Regions from separate parts of the Paenibacillus sp. SN-8-1 genome, predicted to be linked through region 3. Evidence: riboswitches for the same ligand, from Rfam matches in the RefSeq annotation. Region 3 holds a riboswitch; each other region holds the start of a gene.
The links. Region 3 has a riboswitch for cyclic di-AMP ahead of ACRRNK_RS01695 (APC family permease). Riboswitches for the same ligand answer to the same signal wherever they lie in the genome.
Positions count from the first base shown of each region.

Region 1 (9,831 bases), 1.9 Mb from region 3:
TTGTCCTCCCTCACCGCAGCGGTTGTAACACTTCCAGGACGCATAGTTACTTTATTGAACAGCATCGTAACTTCTTCGCCGCGAACCAAATCCGCCATGATATCAAAATCCCCCACAGATACGCCGCCTGTAGTCACCACAATATCATAGTACTGGAAGGCTTCCTCTACTCGCCGCTTGGCAATTTGCAGATCATCCTGAATCGCATCTAGTATAATCGGCTCTCCACCAGCATCTCTTACCTGACTGGCCAGCATATAAGTATTGCTGTTCCGTATCTTGCCGTCCTGAATCGCTTCCTCAATCCCTAGCAGCTCAGAACCTGTTGAGAAAATAGCCACTGTCGGCCGCTTGAAGACGCTGACCTGATGAACACCGACTGTTGCAAGTACAGAGATCTCACCGGTTGAGAGGAGAGTACCTTTTTCTAATATTAAGTCGCCTTCTTCAAGTTCCAATCCTACCGGTGTCACATTCTTGCCCGCCTCAATTTCCCTTTTCACCTGGATTGTTGTTCTTCCTTGATTTACAACACTTTCCGTCATTTCAAACATAACTACAGCATCTGCTTCATCCGGCACCTTAGCTCCTGTCATAATACGGGAAGCCGTACCTGGAACAAGGGCAACCGACGGCAGGGATCCGGCAGGAATCTCGTCCACTACCTCTAACCACACCGGATTTTCTGTTGAAGCTCCTGCTGTATCTTGGCTTATAATTGCGAATCCATCCATTCCTGAACGCCGGAAGTGCGGATAAGGATGCGGCGCTCTAATATCTTCAGCTAGATACCGCCCCTTAGCCTCGGATAGATCGACATGCTCACATTCTCCGAGCTGAACATGGGACTTTATGAGAGCCTGAGCTTCCTGCACCTGTAAAGCGTTTCTATGAAGCTTGTGAGATGAGTTAGATTGATGCATATACGAACCCCCTTAGTTACTCTGTCTTAATATGTAACCATGTTATCGCTGAATCCCGCCTCATTGCAATCCTTATAACATAAAAAGCATGCAGCTAAGTGCATGCTCCCATGTAATCTGGTGTTAAAACCATCAGTCTGAAGTTACCGCCTTCTTCTAGTAATACCTCCAGAACCGGATCGGGTCTTTGGCTTCGTAATAGACTTCTTCGGGGATGAATAGGAACCCGAATCCGAGCTTCCCCCATCCTTATTCCGAGTAATACTACCCTTGCTTGAACCGGAACTGCTGCTGCCTCCACTGTAGCTTCCACTACTTGATCCGGAACCACCACGTCTTGTTATAGAACCTTTCTTCTCCACGGTCAGTGGCGGAGCAGCCTTCTTATCATCTTTCGTCGGTGCATGATAGTCCTGCTTTGGCTTATAAGTATCCTTGCTTGAGTATCCCCGGTAAGAACCATGTCCTCCAAAGGAATCGAATAAGCTTCCGATCAGAGAAGCTGCAAGGTAACCTTGAAGAAAGCTTGAATCGTAATTGTCACGTACATACTGTTCGGAATCCACTTCAATCAGTGTATCTTCCGGCTTATTTGGATCCTTTTGAAGATGATAATATTCCTTATCATACACGAGGAACATATGATCTTCATTCTCAGGTGACTTCTGATCAGGCTTATGATCAGCAATCAGATCAGCCGCAACCTCTGGAACCTTCTCCCCTGCCGCTCTATAGACATATGAGGTTGAGCTTCCACTTCGATTCACAGATTCTAGCGGGTAATTCTCCTTTACGTTAGGTGAGCCACAGCCTGCTAATAGCGACACGAGCAAGCTGAGAATCAGAGCTATCTTTACATATAAAGAAGACCCTTTCTTCACAAATATCACTCCTAAGAGGCACGGATGACTTTAACATCACCGGAGATCGTCTTGTCTCCTTCATAAAGCATGAATCTTCCATCCTGCCATTCAATCCTTAACAGGCGATAATCATCGGACTGAAATTGCCACACATGCTGTTCTCCGCCTTGGCGAAAAGGAGTTCTGCCCTTAATGATTACGTTCCCGGCATATTCTTCTTCAAGATGGTAGGATTTATCATCCAAATCTATAGTTGTTGGAACTTCATTCGGATTATCGAGACGCCCGTCTATAGGGTCATATAAAGCATACTGTAAAATTTCACGTTCTTCAATGTGCAAATAACGAATATCATTGCCGTCCTTAAGTGACAGCATCGTGGCATTCCGCCCCGGATTACGTACATTCCCTACTACCTCATAGGTGACAAGGGATACTTCGCATATATCCCCCGGATTCAGATCCAGCATGCTCTTCTCACGAGCAGGCGGCTCCGGCTTGGCAAAAAGTCTGCCGATTCTCTTCATTACACTCATGATTCCTGGCTCCTTATGATTAATATGCATTACACAAATTTAGCTCCTCATAAGCAAAGGAGAAACAATGAATTGTCTCTCCTTCCCTTACATGCATATCGCAGATGATTATTTCTCGTACTGCTTGAGCAGGGCCGCCAGCTCATCTTCAACCGCTTTATCCTTATTAAGTTCTGCGAACTCTTCGTCCAGGGATTTGCCTTTGCTGGATACCTCATTACTGGCTTCAGCCTGAGCTTCCATTTGAAGCATCTTCTCTTCCATACGTTTCAATCCAGCTGAAGCGGTATCCGAGTTAAGTCCGGACAATGATTTGTTAATTTCGTTCTGAGCCTTAGCCGCATTGTAACGTGCTACCAAGGTCTCGCGCTTATTCTTCATCTCTGTAAGCTGCTTACGCATTTGTTCCAGCTTATCACGAAGATTGTCTGCTGCAGCTTTGTTGCTATCATAGCTGGCCTTGTATTCGACAAGCTTCACTTCAGCAGCCTTCTTCTCCTCCAGTGCACGGCGGGCAAGGTCAACGTTCTGCGCTTGCGCAGCTGCATGAGCTTGCTCATTACGTTTGGCAGCCAATGCTTCCTGCTCTTCATAGAGCTGCTTGAATTTCTTTTCAATTGCAATTTGGGCTGCTACAGATTTCTCGGCATCCTCAAGATCTTCCTGCATATCACGAATGTATTGGTCAGTCAGCTTAATTGGATCCTCGGCTTTATCGATAAGAGAGTTAATGTTAGACATCGTTAGATCACGTAATCTTTTGAAAATAGACATGGTTAATTTCCTCCCAGGAATAAATATGTTTTATGATATGATTTACGCAGGTAGGCGGCGGAACGTTTCAATATTTTTTGTTTCTTTGCCTGCCATACCATTTATTGTATCCTGTTCTTATCATAACTTGGAGGAGACACCGTTTGCAAAAAAACTTCGAGCTTCCGTTCTGCAAGCTGACACACCCGGTCTATTTGCTCAGAACTTAAGTTGTCGTAATGGATTCCAATTACTACAGTCACTGTCCGGTTAAGCCACTTGGAGGCACGAAGTGCAAAATCTGAACTGAGCAGGGATTCCTTATGACCGGGGACTTCAGCAGTATGCACCTCTGGCGAAAATTTCCCGGAAGGATATGCTGTGGAGACTGCTCCAATATGAGCATCTCCTCCCGTAATGATCAACAAGATATCACGTCCTATTTCGTGAAATTCAAGGCTAATATCATGAAAGTGATTCACCTGCCCGGCCCCTCTCTAAATGATCCCCCGGATTTCGTCTAATGTCTGAATACCTTCCCTGCTCATAAACTCTGAGATACCACTCACTAATTCTTCACCGGCATGAATATTAACAAAGTTATAGGTACCTATCTGCACCAGTGAAGCCCCGGCCATAATGAACTCAATTACATCTATGGCGCTTGTGATTCCCCCCACTCCAATAACCGGTATACTCACTCTACTGGCTACCTGATGGACCATTCTCAATGCAATCGGCTTAATTGCAGGACCTGAAAGCCCGGCATATAAGTTGTGAAATACACTCTTCCTCTTATGCACATCGATCTTCATGCCCGAAATGGTATTTATCAGCGTTACCCCATCAGCACCCTCTTCTTCACACATCAGAGCCATCGATACCAAGTCTTCCGCATTAGGTGACAACTTAATGATCAATGGGATGGAAGTAACAGCTCTCACTTCGCGCACGACTTCCCGGGCCTTTTCAGTCTTGATCCCGTAGGCAATCCCGCCTTCTTTTACATTAGGGCATGAAATATTCAGTTCAATGATGTCAACCGCTTTGAGACCCTTGGTCTCCCGAAGCCTGGAGTCCTGATTGATCATCAATGCCCCTTCAATATATTCATCTATATGGTTCCCGCCCAGATTTACAATTCTCGCCAGGTCAAGGCCCTCCCAAAAGGTGGCCTCATTCTCTAGAAAGTGCTTGATGCCTGGGTTCTCCAGGCCAACACTATTGAGCATTCCCGAGGGCGTCTCAAATACCCGAAGCCCCTCATTTCCCGATTTGGGATGCAAGGTCAGTCCCTTCCCCGCGATTCCGCCCAGAGCTGAAATATTGTAATATTCCGCATACTCCTTACCAAACCCGAATGTTCCAGACGCCATCACAATCGGATTCTTGAAGTGAACACCAGCAATGCTTCCTGACAGATTAATCATCGAAGTCCACTTCCTTTGCAAGAAATACAGGCCCCTCCACACACGCCCGCTTGGTTCCACCCGGAACTTTGACACTGCATACAAGGCATGCCCCGATTCCGCAGGCCATCTTGTTCTCAACTGATACAAAGAGGTTACCTGTATAGTGCCGCTCAGCTTGTCTTTGACCCGCCGCCTTCAGCATGCCGGTAGGACCGCATACAAAGATATAGTCATAGTCCTCAAAGACAACCTCATCCAAAATACTTCCTCCAACTCTAACCTGAATTCTGCTGCAGACTGAACTAAACTCTCTGACTAAATAGGCTTCCTCCCGGAAACCGAGAAAGACATCTGAAGCCACCATTTGTCTGGCTGCATAATACAGTGGAGCTATTCCAATGCCGCCCCCAACCAGTGCAATTCTTCCCTCTAATACCGGGAATCCGTTCCCTAAAGGGCCGACCAGGTTCAAAGAGTCTCCCCGCTTAAGGCCCGCGAACAGGTGAGTACCCTCACCGACAACTTGATAGAGGAATTCTATGTAATGGTCACTCAGATCAAAAATACTCAGTGGTCTGGAAAGTAAAGGTTCTATTCTGGAGCCCCTGAGCATGTAGAACTGCCCGGCTCGGCCCTCATATTTCCCTGCTATCTTCATACGGAACACCCCAGGCGAGACCTGGATATTAGACAATATTTCAGCCATGACTTACTCCCCCCTGAACATTACGATGCCTCTTTTCAACTGGGGCTGCCGTGATATTGCTCACAGAGCAGGCGGACTCTGGATAAAACCGCCCATATCAGGAAATAACAACAGGTACTATGTCCTGTAAAAGGAGAGATTTCTTGATGCGGAACAAATATGCAATTTTATTTGTGTTGCTTGTCCTATCGATGCTGCCGAGTTCCCAAGCTGCTTCTGCAGCCCGGATGACTCAGGACCCTGAGGAGCAGAACTCCACAAGCAAAGTTGCATCAAGTCATGAATCATTAACACTTGGTGAATTAAGAAGGAAGTATGCCGAGACCTTTAAATTCAGGGGGCCTCACGTTAAGCAGATCGCGCTGACCTTCGATGATGTTCCTGATCCCCGCTTCACCCCTCAAGTCCTTGATATTCTTGCTAAATATCATATTAAAGCCACTTTCTTTGTGGTGGGCAATCGGGCGGAGAAGCATCCTGGTCTTGTCAGGCGTATTCAACGTGAGGGACATCTGATCGGCAACCACTCTTATAACCACCCTTTATTCAAAAATCGTAACCTTGCTTATTTCAAAGATCAGATTCTCCGTACTGAGAAGATCATTTACAACCTTACAGGATCCCGCCCCAAGTTAATCCGGCCTCCTTATGGGGAGATTAATGAGGAGCAATTGCGATGGGCGAAGGCCAGTGGTTACAAGGTGATTAATTGGAACGTTGATTCGAAAGACTGGAAAGGTCTGTCCAAAGATCAGGTGAAACGCAATATTTTGAGCGCCGCAGGTCCCGGCTCCATTATTCTTCAGCATGCCGGAGGTGGAGTTGGCGCAGATCTCTCGGGATCTGTACAAGCATTGCCAGAAGTAAGAAACACACTAAGAAGTAAGGGCTATACTTTTGTTGATCTGAGCAAACTCCTCCATATCAAAGGATCTAAGTAAGCAAAAGAGGAAAGACTCCATATATATCTGGAGTCTTTCCTCTTTGAATTAATTCCAATTATTTAATGACATATAGCTTCACATTCTGAAAGCCAAATGTGTCCACAGTCGACTGGCTGCCAGGAATGAAGATGTCTATACGGTTCCCTTTGATCGCGCTGCCTTGATCTGTCGCTTTTGCAACAAATGCTTTCTTCGGAAGACCAGAATGACTATGACCGGTCACTAACACCTTAGTTCCCATAGGGATTACTTTGGGATCTACTGCAATAGTGCCCAAAGCAAGCGGATTACCATAATAATCAACCGGCCCCCATCCATTCTCACTAGGATCTGCGGAATAGGCTGTAGCTACAACATTGATGGTCTTGGAGTAATTAAAAGATTTCCCCCATGCTTCCACAACTTTGTTTGCTGTGAATACTTTGAGTGTAGCAAGCGGATCTGCCTTTTTAACGATCAGACTAGCCCCAATGCTGGCAGTTTTCAGACTGGTTGGCAGCTTGATCGGCAATCCTGCATAAATATTATTAGGATTGATACTGGGATTCGCAGTCATTAGGTTGTTGATAGAGATCCCATATTTCTTGGACAGTGTGTAATAGGTGTCTCCCTCTACTGCAGTATGTACGGAGTCAGCATGGACAGGGGTCATGTGGATAAACGCGGCCATGCCAAGCATGGCTGTAACCGTTTTCGCGACTAACGACAATTTGTTTACCTTTTTGTTCTGTGTAAGATTCTTAGATGACATAAATAAAATCCTCCTTTTAATCATGCCTGCGGAGTTAGCTGTCGGATTCGGATTGAGGATACAACCCGGCGCTCTAATTAAAAAGCAGCGCTTCACCCCAAGGATTATCTATCAGATGTTGATAAGATAGTTAATCCGTAAATCATCCCCCGCACTTGAAAGCTTCAAGTTTCGGCACTTCGAATATATCACAATTCTGTAACCAATTGACCAAGCAATTGCTGGAAATCATATTCGTATCGCGTAAATTATTACAAGTATTCCATAGATATGGGTCCCTGAGTTTCCAAAAAAAAAACTCTATCCATTGGGATAGAGCTTAAGGTTATACAATTGATTCTGTTCCTACCTTTACAATACTTTGCTTAAGAAATCCTGTGTACGCGGGTGGGTTGGATTGCCCAGAACAACTTCTGGGGAACCCTGCTCAATGATCGTGCCTTGATCCATGAACAGAATCCTGTCACCGACTTCTCTGGCAAAGCCCATCTCATGAGTAACAATGACCATGGTCATTCCCTTCTCAGCCAGCTTCTTCATGACATCCAGAACCTCGCCCACCATCTCTGGATCAAGGGCCGATGTAGGTTCATCGAAGAGCATTACATGCGGCTCCATGGCAAGCGCCCTCGCAATGGCGATCCGCTGTTTCTGTCCACCAGACAGCTGTGCGGGAAATGCTCCCTTCTTGTCTTCAAGTCCAACGGTTCGGAGCAGATCCAGAGCTATCTCTTCAGCCTTTGAACGATCAAGCTTCTTAACCTGGATGGGAGCTAGAGTTATATTCTCCAGCACCGTTTTGTGGGGGAACAGATTAAACTGCTGGAATACCATGCCCATTTTCTCACGTGTCAGGTTAATATTATGCTTCTTATCTGTGATTAGTTCACCTTCAAAACGGATTTCGCCTGCAGTAGGCTGTTCAAGCAAATTGAGGCAGCGGAGAAATGTACTTTTACCGGATCCGCTCGGACCAATAACGACAACAACTTCACCTTTCTCAATCTCTGCATCGATGCCTTTAAGAATCTCCAGCTTTCCGTAGGATTTATGCAAATTTTTAATGGATATCACTAGTTCTCAGCTTCCTTTCCAATAGACCCAATAGTTTAGAAAGTACAAAGGTCATGATGAAGTAGATCACGGCTGCAACGAGGAGAGGATTCAGCCCCGCAAAAGAAATACCGCGAACCACCTGGGCTTGGAACATCAGATCAGCTACACCGATGAATGAAACTATCGAGGATTCTTTAATGATCGTAATGAATTCATTACCAATCGCAGGCAGAACATTCTTAATCGCTTGCGGTAGAATGATGAAGCGGAACGCCTTACCACTGGACATTCCAAGTGATCTTGCAGCTTCCATTTGCCCCTTATCCACGCCCTGAATACCTGCGCGGAACACTTCAGCAAGGTAGGCTGAACTGTTGATGGATAAAGTAATTATCCCTGATTCCAATGCAGTGAAATTAATATGGAAGGTCAGCGCGAGCCCATAATGAATGATCAAGAGCTGGACAAGCATAGGTGTTCCGCGCAGAACCTCAATGTAAGCCACACCGATCCAGCGAAGAATCGCGATTCGGTTCATCCGCAGCAAGCTGATGAAGAGCCCGATAATGAACCCGAATATGACTCCGAGTACAGACAGAAGGAGTGTATATTTAATACCCGCGATATAATAATCTTTATATTTCAGGAAGAAAGAGAATGTATCTTGGGCCTTCTGCTTCCCGTTAACCAAGCTGCTGGCATCATCAACGAACTGCTGAATTTTGCCATCCTTGATTAAATGGGCTAGTGTGTTATTAATACTGCTGAGCAGCTCGGGGTTATCCTTCTTGACCCCAATAGCATAACCGAAATCCTCTACCTGAGGTACCGCATCCGTAATAGCGAAATCATCCGTAAGATTAGCCTGGGCTACCGGTCCTTCAATAATAGCCGCATCGACACGGTTAGTCTGAAGCTGCATAAGTATATCAGAAACTTTATCTAGAGAGGTTAACTGTGCGCCTTCAATCTTCTGGCCAATCTCCTCCTGCAGGGAAGATTTTTGAACGCCGATCTTGGCCCCTTTTAACGTATCCATGGTGTTGTACTTGTCTTTATCTGCTTTACGAACCATAATGGACTGATTCGCGCGATAATACACGGTGGAGAAGTCGATACTCTTCTTCCGCTCTGGTGTAGGGTTCATTCCTGAGATCAGAAAGTCTACACGACCACTTGTCAAAGCTGGCAGCAGGCTGTCAAAGCTCATATCCTCTATTTTCAGTTCCGCACCCATATCCGCAGCAATCTGCTTCGCAATCTGAATGTCAAAACCTACAATTTGATCCTTCCCGTCAATAACTTTATGAAACTCATAGGGTGGAAAGTCAGCACTTGTTCCCAGCACAATCGTCTTCTTCGCTGGATTCGTGCCTTCATCGGCATAAGCCGACCCAGATAGCCCTGAGTAAGATAGTACGAAGCACAGCAGGACTATGATCAGCGTCTGTAATTTTCTCAATTTTGTTATCGCTCCTTGCTTCTATTTTAGTTGTTTATCATATTAGGACTGAGTCATTATAAAACAGCATGTATTATTATGCAATAAAAAAGGGCTGTTCCCCGCGAAGGAAAATATCACCAGTAAACAAACCAAACGACATTCCTTAGAATGCCGTCTGTGAATATGCCTTATTCTAGTCTAAATGTACATTCCTAGGGTGTGTCTTCAAACTTGTTTAAAAGGTAATACATGGGTTAAATACATTAGATGAATACACGATACGAAATAAAAGAGACACAATGGCAGCGAGTTCAAGACCTGTTTCCACCTGAACGAAAACCACAGGGAGGACGTCCGGCTTTGGACAACCGAACCATGTTTTGCGCCCGATCCATGCTGGTGAACGCGCACAATGGTATTCCTTCCCCCGGTCAACGGTGGCG
Region 1 covers NZ_CP194782.1:2,171,538-2,181,368, reverse strand. Annotated here, with positions in the region: gene ACRRNK_RS10300 (molybdopterin molybdotransferase MoeA) at 1-923, opposite strand, end outside; gene ACRRNK_RS10295 (DUF4247 domain-containing protein) at 1,067-1,804, opposite strand; gene ACRRNK_RS10290 (DUF4178 domain-containing protein) at 1,816-2,322, opposite strand; gene ACRRNK_RS10285 (PspA/IM30 family protein) at 2,431-3,096, opposite strand; gene ACRRNK_RS10280 (hypothetical protein) at 3,198-3,557, opposite strand; gene ACRRNK_RS10275 (dihydroorotate dehydrogenase) at 3,573-4,505, opposite strand; gene ACRRNK_RS10270 (dihydroorotate dehydrogenase electron transfer subunit) at 4,498-5,193, opposite strand; gene ACRRNK_RS10265 (polysaccharide deacetylase family protein) at 5,340-6,134, shown strand; gene ACRRNK_RS10260 (3D domain-containing protein) at 6,193-6,888, opposite strand; cyclic di-AMP (ydaO/yuaA leader) riboswitch at 6,897-7,075, opposite strand; gene ACRRNK_RS10255 (amino acid ABC transporter ATP-binding protein) at 7,240-7,962, opposite strand; gene ACRRNK_RS10250 (ABC transporter substrate-binding protein/permease) at 7,949-9,415, opposite strand; partial or broken gene ACRRNK_RS10245 (IS30 family transposase) at 9,798-9,831, opposite strand, start outside.
Region 1: another riboswitch for cyclic di-AMP. It lies ahead of ACRRNK_RS10260 (3D domain-containing protein); the one in region 3 lies ahead of ACRRNK_RS01695 (APC family permease).

Region 2 (9,831 bases), 220 kb from region 3:
GAGAAGGCACGCTCGGCTGAGTAAATAACGCAATAGGAAGATGAATTACTGCGTGGGGCTTACACCGCCATACAGAGCGGTTAAAGGGCACCAGATTTGGATTCCAAACTTAAGTCATATTGCGGACCTCATGCCGTGTGTTGCGATGGAACAGCAGAGGTTCTTACATATTTCAGGGGCAGATTCCCTCAGAATAGCAGAGAAGCGCATATCCAATAAAAAACACGCCCTCCGGAATACGCTTACAGCGTAAAAGAGGGCGCGCTTTGATTTAGTTATTTTTTTGCGGCAAGCCATTCCGCTACATTGGCAATCTCTTCGGGCTTCAATTTGTCTTTGAATGACGGCATGGCGTCTTTACCCTTGGTAACTGTGGTAAAAATTTGCTCATTGGTCAACTGCGCACCGACCTTTTGCAGACTAGGTCCAACCTTACCCTCAAGCTGATCACCGTGACAGCTGATACAGTTGGCTTTGACAGTAGCTTCTGCCTTGGCTGCATCCAACGTGACCTTCGGCATAGTAGGCTTATTCTCCTGTGCTACTTGTTCTTTACCCGGCAGGTTGAACATGAGCACGATGGCCAAAGCGCACGCGATAAAGAACAAACCGCTCATGATCCACTTTTGCATTCCAATCGTCCCTCCTATGTATGATACCTTCTCTCATTATAACGGAACATCCTGTTTGATCATAGCATTTGTGACAAAAAAACAAACAAGTTGTTCACTTTGACTTATTTCATCAGCCGGAGTGCGATTGGTCATTGTGATATACCATGCAGTAGAAAGGCTTCATTCCATCCGGAGTCCGCCGCTCATATTGGTCCGTGATTTGGAACCCCGCCTTCTCATAGGTACGAATGGCCCGCTCATTCCATGTAAGGACTTCCAGATCCACCTCATGATGCGGATAGCGGCGCAGGGCCTCATGGACGACAGCCTGTACGAACGACTTACCCCGTCCCTGCCCACACCAATCAGGCCGCATTCCAATCCCTAAGCGGGAGACACCCACCATGGGAAAGATCTGCGCAAATCCGGCTAACTCCCCTGTATTCGCAAGAACAGACACGTACTGCTCCCGGCGAAGCTGCGGGTCCCCAAATTCAATCTCAAGCGATTTCATTTGTTCCCAGGAGTCAAAGCTGTAGATATCATAAGGCGGGTCGTAGACCCAGGAGCAGATGTCTTGTGCGTGGGATTCTTCCATAGGAATAACCTTGAAGTACGAAGAGCTATTCATCAAAAGGAGTACCTCATTTCGTTCTGATCTAATTCATTTAGAATATGAATATTCAATTGTGTTTTATATAGAGAAAATTTCGAAAAAAAAAGAACTAAATATGTGTTTTCACACGTTTAACCCCTATGGCAGTGGGTAAATATAGAATAAGCAAATATATGGAATAAAATTATTTATTCATTCGAAATGTCTGAAACCTTTTACAGTTAACACACGTTTTAGAAGTAGGTACTAAGGAAGCAAAAAGACCGCAGGCGATTCCGGCAAGAATCGTGCGGTCCACGCGGATGTAAATTCCATTTGAGGGAATGGAGTTTACAGGTTCACAGCATATTTAGTGTATTTGGCTTGGCTGAGAACACGTTTAGCTCCAACGTAGCGTTTGCTGTAGTAGCTGCTGCTGAGACGGTCAATATGGATGCCTTTTGAGGAAGAGGCGTGTGCGAATTGGCCGTTTCCAATGAATACTCCGACATGAGATACACCGGTACCGAACGTATTAAAGAAGACAAGATCTCCTGCTTTCAACTGGCTCTTCGCCATAACTGGAGAACCTTGATGAAATTGAGCTTTGGATTGACGGGCAAGTGTTACACCCATCTTCTTGAACACAAAAGATGTAAATCCGGAACAATCGAAACCACTTGAAGTTACGCCACCCCATTTATACGGAGTACCGTATACACTCTTCACCGTATGAGTTAGTGTGGAATCTGCGAAAGCGCTACCTGTTCCAAGTGTGAACAATAATGCCAAGCTCGTTGCCGCTGCTGCTAGTTTCTTTCTCAAGTTGTTAAACTCCTTCCAAGGCCTGCGAGGTTAGCTTGAGGATTCGGTTGAAGGTTCCCTATGACCCCTTTAATGCAAGATCAATTCACCCATAACTGGTTCCCCCGTTTCCCAGGTGCGTGGGAATTCGGCTGATTTGTTGGTTTAGTGCACCTGAACTGAAAATCCTCGAGATAACGAGATTTCAGGACCCAGCGTTCACGGGAAGTGCTTGTATGACTCTTGTAATGAACATCAAGACAGCCTTCAGAACGCTCCGACATATGACAGTAATAATTACAAAGTTGTTACTAATTCCTTGACTATTGTACCAAAGGCCCCAAGCTTTGGCAAGTTGGATCTCACTTTTTATGTCAAAAAAACATATGATTACGATTTATTTGTCGAAAAATTGGTTAATACTAACTAAAATCCCTAGTTTTGGGCAAACAAAAACCCGCAAGATTCCGGCAAGAATCACTGCGGGCGGGCCAAGGGAACTGCTTATTCTACATCGTCGTTGTCTTTAGAGGAATCGGCAACAGATTGAAATACTTCGTTGCTCATAATACGCTTAGCTCCAACGTAGCGGTTGGTGTAGTAGCTATCACTCAGCTTGCTGATGGTAACGCCCTTTGAGGAAGAGGCGTGTGCGAATTTGCCATTACCGACATATACACCCACATGTGACACACCATTACCAAAAGTATTGAAGAATACCAGATCTCCGGCTTTCAATTCATCTTTCGATACGGCCTTGCCCATTTTGAATTGGGAGCCAGATTGGTGAGGAAGGTTTATTCCCAGTTTGTCAAATACATACATCGTAAAGCCTGAGCAATCGAAGCCGCTAGTGGTAGTTCCACCTGACTTATACTCCGTGCCAATTACTTTGTCCACGACTTTGTCCAGCTTGGAGTCTGCGAAAACGCTTCCAGTCCCAAGTGTGAACAAAATGGACATAGATACTGCTGCAACTACAAGTTTCTTCTTCAAAAGCGGTTAAACTCCTTCCAATGCCTGCGAGGTTAGCTTAAGGATTCGGTTGAAGGTCCCCTATGATCCCTCCGTTGCGAGATCAATTCACCCAAAATTGGTTCCCCCGTTTCCCGGTGCCCGGGAATTCGGCTTGATATCTGTGCACCTATAACAAGAATACGACATGGAAGTCGAATATCCTGCTGTGACAAAAAAATAATTACAATGTTGTTACTGTCTGTTCATAATTCACATTGTAGCAAGGGAGGTATCTTTTGGCAATGGTTACTTGCGAGATTTCCCGGAGGGTTGAAAGAAAAAGGGCCTCCGCAGAGAAGCGGAAGCCTTGGTGGACGCGGGTTTAAGGAAGATGGAGGTAGTTCTCAATTCTTCTCATTCCAAAGGTGATATTGCGAGGCTATGTGCCAAATACTGAGAGTCGTGCGAATGAAAGGATAGGTTTGCTGAAGGATAAGGGCGAGAAATCCGGTCCAGATCCAGGATGCTGTACTGAAAGCACCGAATAGAAGCAGGGCTGTTCCGCCTAGGAACAGAGATATTCCCGTAACGATAAGCAGTCGCCGCAAGCAGCTTAGGATAGAGGAGAACATTCCCCGCCCGAAGATATAACCGAACTGTGCATATAGAAGAAGCTGATGGATGAGATAGCCATAAATCAGCCAACCCAGAATATATATAGCAGTATAGAGGAGCGGATAGCCGCCAGTCTGTATACCCTGTACAAGAAGATCCAGCACCTTCGGTCCGATCCAGTAAGCAGGACCTAGAACAAGGATGAGCTCTATGAGGTAAAAGATGGTGACCGGCTTCCACAGCCGGCCAATCCCTTGGAAGAACACCAGACCGGCTCCGTCCGGGGTTAGCGGACGAAGTCCATACAGAATTCCTGCCTGAATGAGCGGCGTAAGCAGTATTCGCAGGATGAACATGCCGGCAAGAAGCCAGAAGTACAGATGCACCTCTGAGCTGTATTTCAGCTCCAGCTGGCCTTCAATAAGAAATAGAATGCGGCTCAGGTCGCTCGGCGCTGGATCGGGGTAGCGCTGCAGAAGCGGAATAATGGCAGAATTGATCAGCCTATAGAGAAATACACCCCACAGCAGCTGATATAGAAATAGGATAATGACGACCGGAAACTGTTCCTTGGTACTTTGCCATCCGTTACGAATGTATCTCATTCTACTATTGGTCACCTCACCATGAGAGCAATCCAAGTAGGGACTCCACTACTTTGGTTATGCCCAGATTCCACCGCGTGCCTGTCTTCTCTTCCACTTCTGCCTTCAGATAGTTATTGATATGCTTGTTCTCCAGCACCAGGGTATAGCCGGGATCAATCATAGCCCAGGCCAGAGGCTGTTTGTACCGCAGCTTGTAGACAATCTGACTCTCATCGCCCTTCCAGGTCTTGCGCACGATTTGTCCATCTTTAAAGCTGAATAGAATGGGGACCTCCGGATAGCTTCCGCCGAGTCTGCTGATCTTCACGACAGACTCATATAGCGGGCCAGCGCTGGTCTGTACGGGGTTCACTGTAATGGAATCAACCGAGTAGTTCGTCATTTGTCCGCTGTATACATATTGATTGAAGTAATCTTTCCATGACCGCCCGGTAACCTGTTCAACGATTCTCTGAAAATCAGAGGTTGTGGGATGCTTGAAGCGGTACTTGGCACTGTAGCGGGCCATGATCTTGTTCATGGTGCTGGTTCCAACCTGACGTTCAATGCCGAGCAGCACGAGCTTGCCGCGGGTATATACATTTTGGGCATAGGTGTCAGAAGATGCGTATTTCCATGCTTCCAGGGGCAGTGCGGCTGGCTGATTCACGAAGCTTGCCTGCACAGGCAGATTAGGCTTAATCCCATAGGCGCTCTCCATGAGTTTGTCCTCGGCATAAGAGGTGAATCCCTCATCGAGCCATGCTTCCTCAAATTCGTTACTGGCGATCATACCGTAGAAATACTGGTGGCCGATTTCATGCACCACGGTTCTCTCCAGCTCATACCCGGGCGATTCCGAGGTGGCTCCGAAGGCGGTAACGAGGGTCGGATATTCCATTCCACCCGCACCATTGCCGCTTGCCGGGGGTACAACGATGGATAAAGTCGAATAGGGATAACGGCCATACCAATTGCTGTAGGAAGACAGAGCGGCCTTAGCCGCATAGAAGTAACGGTCCTTCAGGTCCTTGTGAAGCGGGTCGAGATACAGCTTGATCCGTACACCGGGAACCTCGGCTGAAGAGAAAGGCTCCTCTGCATAGACAAAGTTCGGGGAAGCAGCCCAGGCAAAGTCATGTACATCGTCAGCATAGAACTGATAAATCTTGCGATTCTGCTTGACGACTGCGGTCTTGGTGGGAAAGCCGGTCGCTGCGACGATATAGGAGCTTGGCACATTGATCCGTACGCTGAAGATACCGAAATCGGAATAGAATTCCGAGCTTCCGTGATATTGATGAAGGTTCCAGCCTTCGGAGGTACGGCCTCTTGTTCCTGCTGGCTCATACACACTTAATTTAGGGAACCACTGACCGGCCATCACGAAGTTATCTGCTGTACCCATGCGGGCGAATACTTTAGGGAGCTGGACCTCAAAGTTAATGAGGAGGGTGATGCTCTCTCCACCTTGAACCGGACGGGGAAGGCGAACCTTAACCAGGGTCTGGTCCTTCGTATTCCCATCATCAGGCTGAACATACTGAAGACGGTGAATCAAGGAGATGCCGTCGGTGGTCCGGATTCCGGTCAGCTTCATGGAGCCCCATCCATCCTTCGGCATGGTGTCCCCTCGAAGCTTGCCTCCGGATTCTTTCATGAAGGTCGTATCCTTGGAAGCGAAGGCGTTCGGATACAGGTGAAAGTAGAGCTCGCTCACGGGTTGTCTACCCGGGTGCTTCCAAGTCACACTTTCAGTGCCGATTAAGGTGCGTTCCTTCTCATCCAGATTCACATCGATGTGATATTCGGCAACGCGGTCACTAAGCTGCTCCGTACCTGGAGTGCCGATACTCTCTGGTGCCTTGGGCTGATCTTGCGGGAGCTTGCCCATTTCTGGTGCAAATGAGGGCTGGGCAGGGGCGGGTGTCAGACTGAGCCATACAGCGCCGCCGATAACAATAAAGCTGAGAATGGAAATGAGTATAATTTTGATCCGTGGTGGGGTCATTCTTGGATACCTCCCGTTGACAAGCATCTAAGGCATGTATATGTTTGCATCTGGAGGATTATTAGTTAAAATTAAAATATATAGAGCCTATTGTTATCGAGGAAGTCTGAATCTTCAGCAAGGCTGCGGCTCACTAATGGAGGGGAATATGGATAATCTGAATAAGACCGGCAAGAAGCAAATTGCCTTAAATATTATCAGCGGCAACGAGAAGAGTAATAAACACAAGGGCTTTGGCGCGGGTTCGATTGACCTGAACAGCGTATCGCCGATCATTATCGATGGCGGTGAAGCGAAGATTGACATCGGAGCTATGCACGCGAAGAGTAAGGTCGAGCGGGGAATCAAATTCTCCGCGAATAAAGAGGACGTGCCGAACGGACGTCAAGTTTGGTTGGTATGGGTTGCGGTGGACCGCACGCCGGAAGGGCAGCTGTATGGCGGAGCAACGGCGTGTGAGATGCTGATCGATACCGAGGCGAAGCGCGGATGGAAGATTCTCGCCGACCACGTAAATAAGCTGGATTATGCGATCAAACGCCGTATTATGCTGGATGAGCTGGGCCCGGTAGAAAAGCAGGCGCTGCGTACGCTGCTAATCACACATAATGAAGATTGGTGGAATCGTTCCTCCAGCGAGCTGAAGAGTGCACTTGAGGGATAATTAAGAGGGATCACATAAGGATCCTCTTTGATGTTTTATTATTGATTAGCCCAATATAAATTTAACCGATAAAATAAGCGATTAAATACCACGCTTGGACATTTTGTTGGTGAAAATAGGAATGGATAGAGTTTTCAGATGAGTTCTGAGCTCTATCCATTTCTTTTGGTTAATTACAATAACATTGTTGATCAGTAAATTGAGCCCTCGATCATTGAACTGTCGTTCCCGGTTAGCTTAATCCCCTGGCAATATGTATGGAAGAAATTCAAGAATATCTATCGGGGAGTGAGCAAATTTGGATGGAAACGTTGATTCCAGCACACCCGCTTCTCCATCTCCCCAAAGTGCGGCGACACTCTTCATCCGAGCTGCGTCAGCAGCACGAATGTCTGAAGGTTGGTCACCGATATATACACAACAATCATGAGATACATTTAACTGTCTCATCGCAAGCTCCAGGGGATCGGGGAAAGGTTTATGCCTTATCGTATCTTCTTGCGTTACAATAGCGTCAAATAAGGCATCCAAGCCTTTTGATTGAAGTTCATTCATGACATGAATACGCCGTTTTGAAGAAACAATGCCCATACGGTAACCTCTCCGCTTCAACTCAATCAATAACTCCGGTATTTCAGAGTAACAAGGGATTTGGTCGGCCCTTTCATGGTAGTAACTTGTCCCACATTCAAGAATTTGCCTTGCCAAATCCTCATCAAACCACTCCTTGTAGACAACTGGAACAGGTCTTCCAACTAGTTGAGAAAATTCTTCTTCTGTTGGATCTCTTCCGAGTATTTGTTGGAATCCAAAACGTGTTCCTTCTTTTGCTAAAAACTCACTATCTAATAGGGTCCCATCAAGGTCCCAAAGAACAACTTTAATCAAAGTGAATCCTCCTCAGCTCAGAAGTTCTCTTGCCTATTTAGACTGAAGTTGGAGATAAAAGCTAGAGACAGAAGATAAAATAGAGATTACAGATTGGAGCTTGGGGATCGGCCCGCTAGAGCGTCATTCCTGTTCGGCTGCGGGTTGCTCGCCCTGAAATAGAAGCAATCTGGATGCCTTAGGCATCTTGGCAACGACCAGCTGGTAGGATTCCTGCAGCATGGCAGTAATGACCTCGTCCGGTACCTGCCCGTTCAGCAGGACAGTATTCCAATGGCGCTTATTCATATGGTAGCCAGGGATAACGGCGCCCGGATAACTCTCGCGCTGAATCCAGGCTTCATCAGGGGAGGTCTTGAGATTAACGGACTCCACTTCAAGATGATTTCCGAGGAGGGCGAACATTTTGCTGCCAACATAGAGTACCGGGAGGCCGGGGTCAAAAGGATAACGAAGGCTGGTTCCCGGGTAACCGAGGCCCAGCTCGATGAGCTCCTGATGATTCATATAGGGATCATACTCCTTTCGTGAAAGATGCTGTTCTTATGGGGATATGGATTATTAGGTATGTATAGGCTCTTTCTCCATAGTGTATCTGGACCCCATTCATAATTCAATGGATGCCGGGGCTGTTATAACCGGTCCTGAGAGGGAAAGCATAGAAGCATAGAGGTAAAAGAGTAAAGAGGCAGAGCAGAAGAGCCGCAGAGTGTAATCCACAAGCAGCTATTCCTCAGGCAAAAGTGGCAGTCCAGACCCTCGCAAGAGGTTTGAACTGCCACTTTTGTTTTTGTATGAAAAGAATACAGCTGGCGGACGTGAGCTTATGCTTCCTTGTCTTTGCCAAGCAGGACGGTTAGTCCAAGCAAGGTGACCAGAATAGTCGCGCCCATATCGGACATGACGGCGATCCAGAGCGTAAGCAGGCCTGGAATCGTCAGCAGCAGGGCGATCAGCTTCAGACCGAGGCTGATGCCAATGTTCCAGCGGATAATCCGGTTCGAGAGACGGGCGACCTTGATCGCCGTCGGCAGCTTGCCGAGATGATCCTGCATCAGGACGATGTCAGCCGTCTCAACGGCACTGTCGGTGCCCTTGCCCATCGCAATCCCCAGCTGTGCCGTGGCGAGTGCTGGCGCGTCATTAATGCCATCACCAACCATGGCGATGCTTCCTCTAGCTGCCAGCTCCTTGATCTTGTCGACCTTCTGCTCCGGCAGGAGACCGGCGTACCAATCCGTGACGCCAGTCGCCTGTGCAACCGCCTCAGCTGTACCTGCGTGGTCACCGGTCAGCATGACCGTATGTTCAATCCCGGCCTGGTGCAGCCGCTTGATCACGTCCCGGCTCTCGGCGCGAATCTGGTCCGCGAGCCCGGCAATGCCCAGAACATGCTTTGCATCAGCTACAAGGACAATAGTTAGACCCGCCTTTTTCATTCGGCTAAGGTCGTCTTGTACCCGCTCTCTATCCGAAGAGGACAGGGAGACGTGCTGGAGCAGCTGCTCATTCCCGGCCCAGTAACGAGCTCCCTCAATATCCCCCTGAATCCCTTGGCCAGGCAGGGTAATCAGGTCATTAACCGGGGCAAAATGGGTGATCCCCGACTCTTCGGCCTTGCGGACCACCGCCTCGGCTAGCGGGTGAAGAGAGGATTGCTCCATGGCTCCGGCTACGGCGTAGAAGTGCTCCGGGTCGTATACTGCTTCCTGAATTACAGCAGGACGGCCCTCGGTGAGCGTTCCGGTCTTGTCGAAGGCGATCATGTTGATTTTGCCAAGCTGCTCCAGATGGATGCCGCCTTTGATCAACACGCCGCTGCGGGCACTGCGGGTCATTCCGCTAACGAGTGCAATCGGTGAGGAAAGCACCAGCGCACACGGACAGCCAACGATCAGGATGGCCAGCCCTTCATATACCCATTTCATCCAGGGTGCTCCAAAGAGCAGGGGCGGGACCAGAACAACAAGTGCTGCAATAATCATAATGGCTGGAGTGTAATATCTCGCAAATTTATCAATGAAAAGTTCAGTCGGCGTCTTGGTGTCTTGCGCTTCCTGTACCAGATGCATGATCTTCGAAAGGGAAGAGTCCTG
Region 2 covers NZ_CP194782.1:100,089-109,919, forward strand. Annotated here, with positions in the region: gene ACRRNK_RS00470 (4a-hydroxytetrahydrobiopterin dehydratase) at 1-24, shown strand, start outside; gene ACRRNK_RS00475 (c-type cytochrome) at 276-632, opposite strand; gene ACRRNK_RS00480 (GNAT family N-acetyltransferase) at 745-1,248, opposite strand; gene ACRRNK_RS00485 (C40 family peptidase) at 1,561-2,034, opposite strand; cyclic di-AMP (ydaO/yuaA leader) riboswitch at 2,039-2,177, opposite strand; gene ACRRNK_RS00490 (C40 family peptidase) at 2,518-3,009, opposite strand; cyclic di-AMP (ydaO/yuaA leader) riboswitch at 3,016-3,153, opposite strand; gene ACRRNK_RS00495 (hypothetical protein) at 3,375-4,190, opposite strand; gene ACRRNK_RS00500 (M1 family metallopeptidase) at 4,207-6,183, opposite strand; gene ACRRNK_RS00505 (YwhD family protein) at 6,332-6,847, shown strand; gene ACRRNK_RS00510 (HAD family hydrolase) at 7,085-7,735, opposite strand; gene ACRRNK_RS00515 (MmcQ/YjbR family DNA-binding protein) at 7,859-8,242, opposite strand; gene ACRRNK_RS00520 (heavy metal translocating P-type ATPase) at 8,560-9,831, opposite strand, start outside.
Region 2: another riboswitch for cyclic di-AMP. It lies ahead of ACRRNK_RS00490 (C40 family peptidase); the one in region 3 lies ahead of ACRRNK_RS01695 (APC family permease).

Region 3 (9,831 bases):
CGGTATTATTGATGTATATGCGGAAGGTCCAGGCACTGCTAATGTAATTATCACTGTATATGGATATGAGCCAATTAGTATTCCATTCAATGTGACAGAGCCTCCAGTCGACCCGGCTATCCAGCAAATCAAAGATTATGCCGCTGCCCTGGAGAAGCTTGTTCAATATGAGGACAAAGCCATTAATACGTCTAACAAATACAGCTACTTCACAAGCAAGAACCGCAAGGAGGCTTATCTAGCCTTTGCCAATACGGTTATTCCAAACTATACAAAGTTCATCTCCGGACTTAAAGCCATCAAGACGCCGAACAAGGAACTGGCAAGACTGAATGGACTTTACATTAAAGGCGCATCCCTTCAACTCGAAGGAATGACCATTGTGAAGAAGGCCCTCTATTCTACCAAAGTCGACTCCAAGCTGATCAAGCAGGCTAATGACAAGCTGGCCTCGGGACGCAAGTTAATCTCCCAGTTCAGCACAGAGTTCTCAACTTATGTGAATAAATTTAAGTAGAATCTAAGGAAAGAGCTGTCCCACAAGGGACAGCTTTTTGTATACCCAAAATTATATGCCTAGTTTTACGAGTCCTCCAATGCTGCAAGACCCGAGTTACAACATTGTAAGGTAGATGAAAGGCAAATCGATAGCTCAGACCAGCCTGGCGGGATAAGATTGGAACGAAAGGAAATCGAGATTTTTTAAAAGGAGAATCGAGATGAGGCTGTTTGAACTGTTGCTTTTTTTGTCAGACATCGGCTTGTTTGCTTTAACAGTTCTATTACAAAAAGGACGGCGTAGAAATCCAGTATTCGCCGCAAGCGGGATCGCCACATTGTTCCTGGTCATGCATTGGACGGTGGAAGGATACCGAATTCAAATGATTTTCCCTTATTGCATAACAATCATTTTTTTAGCCATTTCAGGTTATTGCTATTTCAAAAAAACTTGCCAAAAAAAACTCCCACGATTTATGTTGGGCTCAGCCTATGCCGCTATAGCGATCATGCTAGTCGTAACGGCAGGTCTTATGTATGCTTTTCCTGTTTTTCAACTACCTGAACCGACTGGCAAATTTAAGGTAGGTACGCAAACTCTACATCTCGTAGATTCAAATAGGAAAGAGATTTTTGGCGCAGGAGCAGATGGAAAGAGAGACTTCATGGTCCAGGTATGGTATCCGGCTCAAGCTGGCACCGGTAATTATGAAGCCTTTATTCCCGATATTCAGATTTTGCCTTATATGGCTGCGCAATATGGGCTTCCCGGGTTTACTTTTCAACACTTGAAGTACGTATCCAGTCATACTTATTCGGGGTCCGAAGTCTCCTCGGCACAGGCTTCATACCCTCTGATTCTTGCGAATCCCGGCAATGGCTCTTCCAGGTTCCTCCATACGTCGCAAGCCGAAAACCTCGCGAGTCACGGATATATCGTGGCGGTGATCGACCATACCTACAATACATTTGCAACCGAATTTCCGGACGGCCTGATTACGACCAGCACAACTGACGACTTATTCTCGCCGGGCGATGATTACAGGACAAGTAGAGGAAATCGCGACAAGTTGGGAAAAGTTTTGACTGACGATGTGTCTTTCGTGCTGGACCAATTTGAGCTCATCCAATCGGGGCAGATTCCAAGTCATCTAAAAGGGAGGATTGATCTTGGTCATGTCGGGATATTCGGTCATTCCATCGGCGGCGCGACGGCCTATGACGCTTCTTATGATCCGCGAATCGCGGCCGGGATCGACCTTGATGGAGGACTATATCGACTGCGTGACAGAGAGGGTCTGCGAAAGCCGTTCTTGTTCATCAACTCGGAAAGCGAATTCGAAAATTTAAAGATGGTGATGGATAACCACACCTACACGGAGGCAGAGCTTAAGCGGATGGGCTCAACAAGAGAGTGGGAGGATCAAGTAACGGAAGACAAGAAGTTAGAGCTTGAACGGATGCGCGACACGGTTGCCGCAGGGGGACAATTCCTCTATATCGACAAAACGGAGCATTTAAATTTTGCCGACGTGCAGTTCATCTCTCCGATTTTCAAATTGTTGGGCATTACAGGAAAAATCGCGCCCGAAAGAGCGAACACCGTTATCAATGCCTACATGCTGGATTTCTTCGATAAGTATCTGAAAAATCAAGGCGGAATCTTGATGAAAGGACCGGATAGCCGCTTTCCGGAGGTGAAGTTCGTAACCTCGCTGTTGGAATAGGCTACCGGTTCAGATATGCTCCCCTTCAAGCCCCGCCAAGCCTTATTTGCGCCCGTAATCCGCTTTAATCTCGCCCCACTCCTGGGTCTCCCACTTGAGCAGCTTGTTGTCATAGCTGTTCGATTTCAGCCAAGCCACCGCGCGGTCCACAAGATCCCAGACTTCGCGGGTGGATTCGTTTCGCGCAAGTGTCGTAGCCACTTGCTTCTCGCGGACCCATTTGAGAGCCGTTCTCGAGTCGCTATACACTGTCATCTTGCTGCCCTTCTGCTTCAAATAGGCCAGGGAATGAACTATCGCAAGAAACTCTCCCAGATTGTTCGTCCCATTTGGAATGGGACCCCGTTCAAAGATCACTTCTCCTGTTCGTGTGCTCACGCCCCGATACTCGATCGGCCCGGGATTCCCCTTGGTTCCCACATCGACAGATATGCTGTCATAGTCAATGTGTCCCCGGGCTGCCGACACACCTGCCGAACCTTCAGCCTTCTGCGTGCCCCGGCTTTGTGTTCCTCCCGCAGACGCCGCGGACTTGCCCCAATGCTTCTTCCAGCCTTCCTGGTAAGCCTTCTCGGCTTCGGCCTTGGAAGGATAGGATTTGTACTTGGCATCCTTGTAGGCATCAACCTGAGCTTTACACTCCGCCCACGTTGCATACACCCCAGGGGTGCTGCCTTCCCACACCACATAATATTTCTGACTTGCCATAGCTTCTTTTCTCTCCTTCACTAGGTGCTGTCCGTCCCTTAAGATTTAGGTCCATGCCCAGAAGAACCCGTCCCGGTCCCAGGCTACCCGGCCGCCATGCAGCTTGCGGAACGCCTTCTTCACTTCCTTGGACAGCGAGGCATTACCGTTCTCATTTATAAATACATACTGTTCTCCGAAATGGCTTCTGACGTATTGGATCGCTTCTTCCTGGTGCAGGATGCCCCTGTGTCTGATCTCCTGGACCATCCACTGTGCAACCTGCTGCTCTGTGACTTCCACTCGCTTCTCCAGCTCCTTAACTGATTTAGTCCTATACAGCATGGTATCTGATTTGGGATCATCATTCAATTCCTGGGCGGGTGTCATTTCAGCTCATTTGTGAATAGGCTACATCATCAATATTATTGGAGGGTTCCTGTATGACAAGTAATGTGAGTACCGACCTAAATGCTCAGATGACGTATCCGCCGTACTTCCCTAATAGATATCCGAATTACCGCTCCATTTATCCGAATTCCTATTCCTACCCTACTCCTTATCTGTATCCTTACCTTTATCATTACCCATATGTATATCCCTACCCTTATTCGTATCCTCCCTATTACGTCTATCCATATCCCGGGTATTTCCCAGGCGGAGGATACCCCGGTTATCACCATGAAGGCGGATTTGGACATGATCACGGAGGTGAGCACCATCACCATCATAGGGACGGACAGTACTACGGCAGAAATGAAGATCAGGAGACCAAACCAAGGGATTTCGAGCTGAACCTTCAATCCAAAGCCCAGTATGGCGGAAAGTACGGGCTTGATGCCCATGCTGATGCCCAGATCGGTGGCGGGCAAGGGCTTGCCTTCGATGCGGCCGGAAGCCTTGGCGGTGAGCATGGCGTAGGAATACAGACCGCCGGGCATCTCGGCGGCGGGCAAGGAGCAGGGTTCCAGGCTGGCGGCCACTTGGGCGGCAGCGGTTATGGGGTAGGTGCTCATGCCGATGCCAGCCTCGGCGGCGGGAAGGGACTTCAAGTCGATACCGGAGCCAAAATCGGCGGCAAGCACGGGCTCGGTCTTCAGGGCGAAGGCCATCTCGGCCTTCAAGGAATCGGCGCCTCTGCTGCCGGACAGCTCGGCGGAAGCACCTATGGCGCCAGCGCCCATGCCGGCGCGGACTTGAACCTGAAGCAGGGCTTAGCCTTTGATGCCGGAGCCAATGTGGGCGGCAAGCACGGAATCGGCGCACACGCCGGCGGACACCTTGGCATCGGCAAGGGTGTCGGCTATGACGTGGGCGGCAAAGTGGGCGGCAAGCATGGCGTAGGCATCCACAGCGACGCCCATTTGGGCGGCGGCAAAGGTGTGGGCTTTGACATAGGAGGAAACTTGGGTAGTCATAACGGCCACCTGGGCGTTCAATTCGGCGGTGACAAGGAAAAGACAGAGCAAGGATAAGAAACTAATTTTATATTTATAAGCGAGCCCTCTCCAGCCTTCGGAGGGGGCTTTTCCTGATCGCTCGAAAAGGCGATAGAACGCTGGGAAACCGACGTTAAGAAGCTCATGGGACAAAGGAATACCTCTTTGTCTAAATGTAATCGCTTCCTTTAAATAAGTGCTTATTCTACATTTGGACGAGCCGTTTAATGTGGATGAAAAAGTGTTTACAAGGATGGTGGAGGAGAGTATCATAAGCATCGGTTTCGATTTCCATATCGCTGAAACTCGTATGAGTACGGGGGAACCGTTCAAACGGATTGCCGCAGCAATCCAGGGGTGAATCCTTTCAAGGTAGGGCTACTCAAGGGCCCGAATCCGACAGCTAACTCCGTAAGCGTTATTTGAGAAGGAAGGTGGAGCTCGTTTAAGTAAAATATCCGTGTCCACAGTATTTTAGATTAGACTAGTGGGCATTTTACACTTCGTAGGCGTAACTGAAGTTGTTAAATTTATTGACTTAAATGGTGGTGAAAAGATTGTCAGCTCTAAAGAGAATCCTAATTGGGCGCCCACTCAAGTCAAATGAACTGGGTGAGCAAAAGCTCAACAAAACCAAAGCCTTAGCAATCCTTTCATCCGATGCGCTATCATCCGTAGCTTATGGTCCTGAACAAATCCTGATTGTACTATTTACTCTTAGTGCGGCAGCCTTCTGGTATTCCATCCCGATTGCGGTAGGTGTGCTGGTATTGCTCGCGGCTCTTATTTTATCTTATCGGCAGATTATTTTTGCTTATCCGCATGGCGGCGGGGCTTATGTTGTATCCAAGGAGAACCTTGGAATGAATTACGGCTTGGTGGCCGGAGGCTCCTTGCTGGTCGATTACATTCTCACAGTTGCGGTGAGTGTATCGGCCGGTACGGATGCAATAACCTCTGCGTTTCCGAGTCTGCACCCTTTTACAGTGATTATTGCGATCGTATTCGTACTCTTCATTACCACCTTGAATCTGAGAGGGGTAACGGAGTCCGCTTCCATTCTCGCTTATCCTGTGTATTTGTTCGTTCTGGCTCTGTTCATCCTTATCGCGGTGGGCATTTACAATATTCTGACCGGGCACGTATCCCCTGAGCTCCATACTCCGGTGGGCACTCCCGTAGCGGGTATAAGCTTGTTCCTGCTTCTCAAGGCGTTCGCTTCCGGCAGTTCGGCGCTAACCGGTGTAGAAGCTATCTCAAATGCGATTCCTAACTTCAAAGACCCGGCTCCCAATAATGCCTCCAAAACCTTAATGGCGATGGGAACACTCTTGGCCTTACTGTTCACTGGCATCGTGTTCCTGGCTTACTATTACGGAGTTGCGCCGAGAGCTGAGGTCACTGTCGTCTCACAAATTGCTGAACAGACCTTTGGACGGAATTTCATGTACTACTTTATTCAAGGGACGACCGCTTTAATCTTGATTCTCGCTGCCAACACGGGGTATTCCGCATTCCCGCTACTGGCCGTCAATCTGGCTAAGGATAAGTTCATTCCCAGAATGTTCACGGTTCGCGGAGACCGATTAGGGTACTCTAACGGTATTATTATTCTCGGAGTCTGCTCCATTCTGTTGATCCTTATGTTCAAAGGACAGACTGAGCACCTGATTCCGCTGTATGCTGTGGGCGTGTTCATCCCGTTTACCCTGTCCCAAACAGGCATGATCTTCAAATGGGTTCGGGAGAAGCCGAGCGGCTGGATGTCCAAACTCATTATTAACAGCATCGGTGCCCTGATCAGCTTGATCGTTACGATTATGTTCTTCTTAACCAAATTCGCGCAGGTATGGCCCGTATTGATTTTCTTGCCGATTATCATCTATATCTTTTACCGGATCAAGAAGCACTATCTGGCGGTCGGGGATCAGCTGCGGCTTACGACCTGTGAGCCCTCCATACCAATCGAAGGGAACGTGATCATTGTTCCTGTTGCGGGGATTACTCATGTGGTTGAGAATTCACTGAACTATGCCAAGTCGCTTAACGCGCATCAGGTCATTGCGGTGTATGTGTCTTTTGAAAAGCAGGATGAGAACGAATTTGAGGCCAAATGGATGAAGTGGCAGCCTGATGTCAGACTGGTCACCTTGCACTCGCCTTACCGCAGCATCATCCAGCCGCTTCTCAAATTCGTAGATACCGTCCAGCGCAAGGCAAGTGAATCGAATTATCAGGTCACCGTGGTGATTCCCCAGTTCATTCCCAAGAAGGGCTGGCATAACATCCTCCATAATCAGTCGGGTCTTGTGATTCGTACCAAGCTGCTGTACCGGAGAAAAGTTATTGTTACAACGGTTCCTTATCATTTAACAAAGTAAACTCAAAAAAGGGGAAGCCGCATCAGCCATTATGGCTAGCGGGACTTCCCCCTTTTATTTCACGGCCGCTCCACAAGCGGAATGATTCAAAGTACTGTAACTTGTGTCTGTATGTACGCCTTAATAAGCCCATCCCGATTTGCCGTTCTAAACTTAAATTGCTCTCCTGTAACAGTTACAATCTTTAGTCCACTAGGGATTAAAGATAAAAAGTTGAACTTCTCAATATATTTAATCTGATCGTGAGAGATCTCCATGTCTTCCGCAAATATACTCACTTTCTTTGATTCGAAAATCGTCCTCTGGCTTGTCACGATCAGGTCTCCAATTAATTGTTCTTGCGCACTCTTATAGTAATTAGCCTGTGCGTGGATCAAGACTACTTCCTGATCTCTAACTTCCATCCCCTCGTTCCTCCTTCCGTAACTCCCACCTTATTACTAATATAATAGTGATGTCGCATAATAGCATCTGCATCTGTAAATTGATCAATAATAGCAAATAAAAAAGAGGCACTTCATGTGCCCCTACGTTCTAACTCTAGCCGATGACCCCAGCCCCCTTGGGCTCTCCCCCAGGGTGGAGCATTCGTCTTTGATCCCACTCTTCCATCACATGCGCCGGATACTCATAGACCTCAGGGTTCTGCTCGCATACCCGAATCCAAGCCTTAACACATTCCGCATCGAAATGAGTCCCCTGATTCTCGGTAATCAGCTTCATCGCTTCTTCGTGGGTCCAGGCCTTCCGGTAAGCTCGGGTTGAAGTTAGCGCATCATACACATCCGCGACAGCCACGATTCTGGCCAGCAAGGGAATCTGCTCCCCCTTTAACTGGTCCGGATATCCAGTGCCATCCCACTTCTCATGATGAGATCGGATAATATCCAGCTCATCCTTCATGAATCCAAGCGTTCGGCACATCTCATAACCTTTGACGGGATGAAGCTCAATAATATCTCTTTCCTCAGGCGTCAAGCGCCCCGGCTTGTTCAGGACCTCATTTGGAACATGAATCTTGCCGACATCATGAATAATAGTCCCTTGAGAGATCGCCCGGAGCTCCTCGGGTGACAGCTTCATCTCCTCGCCAAGCTTCATCGCATACATCGTAACTCTGAAGTTATGTCCAGCCGTATACAGGTCCTTCTCCTCGGTTGCTTGAATCAAGTTCCTCACACTGGGAGACAGGCAGCTGGTAATCCGCTCCATCGGATTTGTGGAATAGAGTCCCTTAAAGGTCATATTCCATGACGGAGTGGATGCATACTGTCTAATTAGACCCGTAATCATCACAATCATCGAAGCCAGCAGCAGGAAGTGGTACATCCACCAGCTAACGCGCCATAATTCTCCTGCAGCCATAATATACTGAGCCGCCATTAGCCAGCAGCAGCTGTAGATGATCGCTTTCTGGAGCGGGAACCGGGAATAACGGTAAGATTGAAAATAGCGATATATTGTAATCAGGTTCATAACCGCCACAAGGCAGGTAACCGGCCACTTCAAAGGGTTCCGATCCAGCGGGATTAAATTCATCAGGTGAGGATTCACGAAGCTAACGATACTGAGAAATACAATAATAATCAACCATATCGGAATCAACCTCCCCCGAAGTCCGGACAGCCTCACAATAAGCGCCGAGTCGGAAGACATCGAAGACAGCCACAACCAGAAAGTCGCAAGCAGCGTGCTCGCCTGAGCCGCAACTGCGGGCAGGTGTGAAGCATGCATCATAAGATTAGGTGTGGACAGCCCATGAACCGTAAACGTTTCACCTAATGAGATAAATGCCAGTGCCAGGAAGCTTACCTTTATATTTCTTACGCGATGCCCCGCGATGCCTACGGCGATGGCTACCATCATGGACAGCATAGCGACCGAGCTGACAACATAGAAATGCCCCTTGAGTGCAACAAATGAGACATCCCATGAAGGGTGTGCCTTGAGAAGTTCAAATAGTACAAACGGCACAATCACAGCCATTATCGGGCCGACAACATCACGCTTTTTCATCTAAAATATCCCCTTCAATACAGGCAAATAGGTAATTAGCCTCAAGTTACTTCAGTTTACCACAAAATAAGGCGGTAGAATATTCATGCAATGCACAAAATTCTCTTAAATTTTTGTAAAAAATGCCTCTCGAAGTCCCCATGCGACATAAAAAAAACAAACCCGATCTCTCCCTCTACCGGGATAGGATCAGGTTTGTCTGTTCGTGGACTGTGAGGATGATAACGGATCAAGCATAGTATTCTTGAAGCAGTGCGAGAGTCTCTTCGGCGCCGTCCCCTTCTTCGAAGTTAAGCATTCCTTTGTCTGCCCAACATTCCTGACAAGCAGCTTCGGTCGTACACAAATGCGCGTCCTCACAGGTATAACAGAACTGCAAAAGGTTTCTGGTTACGTCTTCCTGGTTGACTGTTCTCATCTTAATCACTCCTTATCTTCTTTACGAGTTAAATATATCACACCTCCCATCTCTATATTGTGATTTATTTCACAATATGATTGAAATCACATTTTTTCTTACCATCTGATTCCTGAGATCAGATCAATCAACCTTTTTTTCTGTTCCTTATCCGCCTTCCACCCGGCAATTTCCTGCTTAATTTGAGATAGATTCGTGTACCCCTTCGCCAATCCATTCAAGCGGGCTGCAAGGGTCGAGTTCACCAGCTCCTGATGGGACGGGTAGATGGAGCTGAGCTTCTCCACCGCATTCGGATATCGGTGAAGGTAGTATTTCTGGTGCCGTTCCTCAGCTGGGTAGAATAAGGCACAGGGTGAAAACTCCGTTTCAGGCTTCGCTTTTCCCTCTCCTTCACATTGCCGAATTACCCGCTCGGCCTTATCCTTCTGCAGCTCATTGTGATACAGCACCATAGATCTGTATTGCCGCCCTTTATAATCGTTAATATTGACCGGATTATGATTGTTCCAAAAGATGCGCAGGATGTCTTCAAAGCTGAGGATCTCCGGGTCAAAATCCAATTGAACCATCTCGGAATGATCGCCCATCTCCCGGTAAGAAGGCTGGTCTGTTGTTCCCCCGGCATACCCGGTTTGGGTTCTAATAACGCCTGGCAAGCTGCC
Region 3 covers NZ_CP194782.1:317,165-326,995, reverse strand. Annotated here, with positions in the region: gene ACRRNK_RS01720 (hypothetical protein) at 1-517, shown strand, start outside; gene ACRRNK_RS01715 (alpha/beta hydrolase family protein) at 720-2,225, shown strand; gene rnhA (ribonuclease H) at 2,268-2,933, opposite strand; gene ACRRNK_RS01705 (DUF6953 family protein) at 2,979-3,215, opposite strand; gene ACRRNK_RS01700 (hypothetical protein) at 3,356-4,387, shown strand; cyclic di-AMP (ydaO/yuaA leader) riboswitch at 4,639-4,785, shown strand; gene ACRRNK_RS01695 (APC family permease) at 4,894-6,732, shown strand; gene ACRRNK_RS01690 (GRAM domain-containing protein) at 6,819-7,136, opposite strand; gene ACRRNK_RS01685 (HD-GYP domain-containing protein) at 7,273-8,748, opposite strand; gene ACRRNK_RS01680 (hypothetical protein) at 8,978-9,166, opposite strand; gene msrA (peptide-methionine (S)-S-oxide reductase MsrA) at 9,265-9,831, opposite strand, start outside.